DNA from 2 places in the Chryseobacterium scophthalmum genome. Region 1 is predicted to be linked to the other one. Evidence: riboswitches for the same ligand, from Rfam matches in the RefSeq annotation. Region 1 holds a riboswitch; the other holds the start of a gene.
The links. A riboswitch is a leader RNA that binds a small molecule or an ion and turns the genes downstream of it on or off. The one in region 1 is predicted to bind S-adenosylmethionine.
Positions count from the first base shown of each region.

Region 2: it holds a riboswitch for S-adenosylmethionine, as region 1 does, so the genes downstream of both, BUR17_RS13735 (SusC/RagA family TonB-linked outer membrane protein) here and BUR17_RS21250 (alpha/beta fold hydrolase) in region 1, are expected to answer to the same signal.

Region 1 is NZ_FSRQ01000002.1:881,589-884,800, forward strand. Features, by position in the region: gene BUR17_RS14330 (MGH1-like glycoside hydrolase domain-containing protein) at 1-1,298, opposite strand, end outside; SAM riboswitch class I at 1,485-1,596, shown strand; gene BUR17_RS21250 (alpha/beta fold hydrolase) at 1,661-2,599, shown strand; gene BUR17_RS21255 (ACT domain-containing protein) at 2,655-3,212, shown strand, end outside.
Region 2 is NZ_FSRQ01000002.1:770,899-774,110, reverse strand. Features, by position in the region: gene BUR17_RS13735 (SusC/RagA family TonB-linked outer membrane protein) at 1-2,033, opposite strand, end outside; SAM riboswitch class I at 2,117-2,213, opposite strand; gene BUR17_RS13730 (type II 3-dehydroquinate dehydratase) at 2,456-2,863, shown strand; gene BUR17_RS20900 (hypothetical protein) at 2,972-3,212, opposite strand, start outside.

The DNA of each region.
Region 1 (3,212 bases):
GCATCAATAATGGCAAAAGGAACGCAATGGAATGCCAAATCCCAAGTTGCATACCAAGGATATTCCCATTTATCAGGCATTGAGATGATGTCTTTATTGTGAAGATGTTCCCATTCTGTATTTCTTACATAATGATTAAAATCTCTCGGAGCTTCATAATTAGGGTCGCCTTTCAGCCATTTTCCTACATTATAATGATAGAATTGTTTGTTCCAAAGAAGTCCTGCAAAAGCTTGTCGCTGCACATTTTTTTCATCGTCATTAAATATATCCTGCTGAATTTCATCGTAAAATTCATTCGCTTCATTAATTCTTGCATTAAAAATATCATCAAACTGATAAAAAGCATCATCCATATCATACGGTGACAACCTGAATTCAAAAACTTCAGATTGACCTCCTTCGATAATTTCATCAATGATGAAGGCTGCTTTTGTACCCTTTCTTTCAGGATTTACAGTATTTTGCTGATGAATAATATAATCGTTGATTCCATCTTTATAGTAAGTATTTTCAACAGACGGAGTGCCATGAAGTTTAGGATGATTGGTTTCATTCTCACAGAAAACCTGTTCTGCATTTTTATTTTTTGAATAAAACTTTTTAATAGGAATACTGTCGTGAACCACATTGATGCAGCCTTCTTTTCCTCTTTCTACCTGACCTTTGTATTCATTATAACCCCATTTCCAGTTATTTCTAAACCAAGTTGTAGGTAAAATAACAATCGGGGCAGCTTGGTTACTTCGGTTACAGACCGTAACACGAATTAAGATATCATGAGCATCAGATTTACAGTAGTCTATGAAAATATCGAAATATTCATCTTTATCAAAAATTCCGGTATCGAAAAGTTCATATTCAGGTTCTTTTTTGGTGCGTCTTGCATTTTCTGCTACAATTTCGTCGTATGGAAATTCGTTGATAGGATATTTGTACACCATTTTCATATAGCTGTGAGTAGGTGTATTATCAAGATAGTAGAAAATTTCTTTAATATCTTCTCCGTGATTTCCCTGCGGATTGCTCAAGCCGAAAAGACGTTCTTTTATTCTTTTATCTTTTTTATTCCAAAATGAGAGAGCAAAACAAAAAAGTTGTTTGGTATCCGAAATCCCCGCGATTCCTTCTTCTCCCCATCGATACGTGTGGCTTTCTGCAATATCGTGGTTGGCAAAATGCCAAGCATTTCCGTTGGGGCTGTAGTCTTCACGCACATTTCCCCATTGTCTGTTGCTTACATAAGGTCCCCAGTTTTTCCAGTCTTTATCTTGTAATCTTTGCTTTTCGATATTCATTTTCAGCCATTTTCATTGCTAAGTTAATTTTTTTGATAAATAATTCCAATTTTTTTAATCTGAATAATTATTAACAACCTTCTCAAAACCCTGCTGCGATTACGTTTGGTATTATTTGTTAATTTTTTTTAATTTTTAAAATAAAAAGTTTTATCTTTGCACCATTCGTTCATTTACATATTGAAAATGTTATCAAGAAAGGTTGAGGGATTAGACCCTGTGAAACCTTAGCAACCCTTTGCGCAAGCAGAGAAGGTGCTACGTTCTACCAAATAAATTTATTTTGGACAGATAACTTACTGAAGTTCTTTTCAGCCATTCTTCTCATGGCATTTTCAAATTTATTTTTAATAATATATAATTTGAAAACAGAACTGCAACATATTAATTTTTTGTACAAAACCGATTCTCAGAGAGAATATCATATCCCGTTAAGCTACCAGCTTTTTGGGAAAGAACTCTTTTCAGCACCCATCATTTTGATAAATCATGCCTTAACCGGAAACTCGAATGTTGCCGGAGAAAAAGGTTGGTGGAAACAACTGATTGGCGAAAATCAGGTAATTGATACAAATAAATATACTGTACTCTGCTTCAATATTCCCGGAAATGGATATGACGATTTTTTTATTGACGAATATTCAGATTTTACCCCTTCAGATATTGCAAATATATTTCTGAAAGGTCTTGAATCTTTAAATATTAAAAACATATACGCTCTGATTGGAGGATCTTTAGGAGGTGGAATCGGTTGGGAAATGCTTTCGAAAAAACCTGATTTAGCTGAAATTTTTATTCCGATTGCCTGTGATTCTAAAACTCATGATTGGTTGCATGCTCAATGTCTCGTTCAGAAATTTTTATTAAATGGAAATGAAGAACCGTTGCAAAAAGCCAGAGTCCATGCAATGTTGTGCTACAGAACGCCTCAGTCTTTAAACGAAAGATTTCAAAATAAATTTAATCATGAAAAACAACAGTTAGAATCTGAAGACTGGCTGACTTATCATGGTAAATCTCTTGCCGAAAGATTTAGTTTAAAATCTTATCAACTGATGAATCATTTACTAATGAATATTAATGCAAACGAAAATATGTTAAAGAAAATTCAGGCACGAATGCACATGATCTCTGTAGATACAGATCTATTTTTTCCTGCCTCTGAAATCAGAAGCGGCTTTGAAAAGCTAAAGGAAAATAAAGAAGATGTTTTCTATCACGAGATCAAATCAGTTCATGGGCACGATGCCTTCTTAATGGAATACAGTCAATTAAATAATATCATAAATAACATTTTGTAGGAAAAAAAGAGTTTAAGGTAACTCTGTCTTATAAAAAAAATAAAAAAGGTTACAGATGAAAAGTAATGCAAACGAAATAAAATTTTTAAAGAACAGATCGATCATCAAATTTGAAGGAGAAGATTTTTTAGGTGAAATAGGGATTGATGGAAGAGTGTTTAAAGCGCTTACATTTGCGCGTATCAGTGTAGGAATAATTTCTCAACAGGCGGTAGAAAACGGATTGTCAATTTTGGTACACGAAGATGATTCTGAAAAAGCAGTAAACTGTCTTATCGAAGAGTTTGCTACGGAAAGAAAATCAGGAAAAGTTACCCAGATTTATAGTATCAACAATGTTTCTGTTATTGGTTTTGTGGCAGAGGATTTAAATAAAATACTTTCTGAACTGGCAAGAAATAACGTTTTTCCATTGTTGTTAAACCAGAATTCAAGCGAGAAACGTATCAATATTGTTGTGACATCTTCTCAGGATGAGAAAACTAAAAATATCATTGAATCTGAAATTTTCAAAAAACCAAAAACAGTTCACTTGGCAATTATCGGTCACGGAAATGTGGGGAAAACGTTGATAGAACAGGTTTTACATTCTTCGGAAGAAATTAAAAGAAGA
Region 2 (3,212 bases), 110 kb from region 1:
CTTTGACGCTGGAAATATTCTACATTACCTTTGATTCTGTTTTTCAGAATGGCAAATTCTAATCCTACATTTAAGTTGAGATTGGTTTCCCACTTCAGATCCGGAGTAGGAAGTCTGCTTGCAACCGTACCGCCTTCACCTAGATTATTATAAAATGTGTACAAACTTTGGTAGGCATAATACGTACTCAACTTATCATTTCCCTGACCTCCGTAACTTGCACGAAGCGTCAACTGATCAAAAATATTCAAATCTTTAATGAAATTTTCGCTCGAAGCTTTCCATGAACCACCAACTGACCAGAAAGTTCCCCATCTGTTTTCAGGTGAAAATCTTGAAGAACCATCTGCTCTTACCGATCCGGAAATGAAATATTTATTTTTAAAATCATATTCCGCTTTTCCTAAATAACTTAACAAACCTAGTTTATCGCTGCTTCCGCTAAATCCTCCTAACAAAGCTGCTGCATCTGGCTCATAGTAATATGGAAGTGAAAATTGACTTCTGTTTCCTGAGATGGTTTGAAATTCGTAATGATAAAATTCCTGTCCCGCTAAAATATTAAAGTGATGCTGGTTGAATTTTTTATCAAAAGTCAAAATATTACTGGTTGTATAAGACAGCGTTCTTGAATTTGTTTTTGTTACCGAACCACCGATTTCGCTTCCTTGCCCTATCAAAGGATTGGAATAAAAGTGACCGTTGTAATTAACCAAATCAACAGAAAAGCTAGATTTAAACTTTAATTCCGGTAAGAAAGTAAAGTCTAAAAATCCTTTTCCTGAAAAGTTATCTTCACGGTTTTCATTTTTATCTAAAGGTAATGTTGCCGCAGCATTTTGATTTTGCAAAGCACTTGTAGGACGGTATTTTCCAAAGTCGTAGATATAATTTCCATTGGCATCTAACCGGTGACTTCCGTCTGCATTTCTTTCGTAATAAGGATAAAAAGAAGGAATTACTCTTGCTGCATTAATGATATTATCCGTTCTGGAATCTGAAGAAGGCGGCGCTTCCTGAAGACTGTTGGTATAACTTAAATTAGCACCAACAGTTAACCATTTTTTGACTTCAGAGTTTATTTTAAGTCTTGTACTGTATTTTGTAAAGCCTGATCCAATAGCAATTCCTTTATCATCAAGGTACCCTAATGAAAAGAAATAGTTGCTCTTTTCACTTCCGCCACTGAAATCTAAATCTACCTGACTTCTTGCTGCAACTCTCTGAAGAATATCTCTCCAGTCGTCGTTCCATAAAGCATTAGCTCCTGACAAAAGTTTTCCATCGGTCCCCACTGGTTTTGCGTAACCTGAACCATAAGGATTGATTCCTAAAGCAGAAACTAAATTATCACTCGCCATTTGCGCCGCCTGTTGAGAAGTAACCTGACTCGATTTGTAGCCATTTCTCAAAGCTTCCCAGTACAACTGAAAATACTGATCTGTATTTACCTGCTCGTAATCTTTAACCGCTCTGGTAGAAAAACCCTGACTGATATTAAAATTCACTTTTGCCTCACCCTTTTTTCCGGATTTTGTTGTAATAATAATTACTCCATTCGCTGCTCTTGAACCATATAGTGAACTTGCCGTAGCATCTTTCAAAACACTGATCGATTCAATATCATTGGGACTTATCGAATTGATATTCCCGTCAAAAGGAATTCCGTCTACGACAAACAAAGGATTACTTGAAGCACTCACCGAGCCAATTCCACGAATACGGATAGATGCCGTTGCACCCGGTTGTCCTGAAGCACTTACCGCCTGAAGACCAGGAACCTGTCCTTCCAAAGCTTTGGTAATATTGGTAACGGGTCTGTTATTTATTTTTTCGCTCGAAATCGTTGCCACAGAGCCTGTGTAACTTGTTTTTTTCGCTTTTCCGTAAGCAACAACTACTACTTCATCTATATCTTGTTCGCGAAGTGTATCTTTTTTTGCTTCCTGACCATGAATGTTGATTATTCCTAAGAAAAATACTGCAACAGGTGGAATCCAAGCTTTAGAATTAATTAAATTTTTGTTAATCATAACTCATTTCATTTATCAAATTTTAAAAATTAACCCTTTGCAGAAAAGACAGCAAAGGGCATCGATAAATACGATTAACCAATTGCTTATTTTTCCTTTAAAGGCTGAATGTAACACCTTGCAAAGAGCAGGTTGTTAAGACTTCACAGGGTCAGTTCCCTCCATCTTTCTTTATAAGCCGATCGAAATATGTTTGCAAATCTAAAAACAATTAGTCTACAAAACAAGTAGACTTTATGATTTTAAATTATTATTTAATAAAAATTAACTTAATACATTCTTAAAAAACACTAAAATAGGGGGTTATAAAGATTATCAAATTCTCAAATATGATAAATATCATTAAAAATAATGCAATTCTAAAAAATGATTTAAAATAGAAAAGCTTTCGACTTATTAAAAAAACTTTCTAAATTTATACTATGAAAGTTTTAATTATAAATGGTCCTAATCTCAATCTGTTAGGCACGAGAGAGCCCGAAATTTACGGTAGTGTTTCTATGGAAGAGTATTTAGAAAAATTAAAGTCTGAATTTCCCGCTCATGAATTGAATTATTATCAGTCGAATATTGAAGGAGAACTGATTAACAGGCTTCAGGTAGATGATTTTGATGCAGTTGTTATTAATCCCGGAGCTTTCACACATTACTCTTATGCAATTGCGGATTGTTTAAAGAATATTCAGAAACAGAAAGTAGAAGTTCACATCAGTAATATTTACAAAAGAGAAGAATTTAGGCAGAAATCTGTAACGGCAGCTTGTACGGATGCAGTTTTGTCCGGCTTTGGAATGGAAGGATATCGATTGGCAGTTTTGAGTTTAAAATAATATATGTTTACACAATCATAAATTGTAGAAAATTTAATTTATTGCTAAAATAAAAAAGTTCGGTTTAAACAAATGTTTAAACCGAACTTAGTTTCGTAAGTAATTTAATTAATACAATCTTTGTATAGACAAATAAATATCTCTTGTATCATCTGTTGTTACTGCTGTATTTTTATTATTAACTATTGGGAAATAATAAACCCTGTACCAAGTATCATCTAATGCAAGATCCATTGTAAGAACCTCTTGGTGAGCATTCCCACCACTTCCTATAATTCTTGGTATACTGGTTCCTACTCTATCATCGTATCCTAAGTTAAAATAGATTCCGTTATCCAATTCTACATAA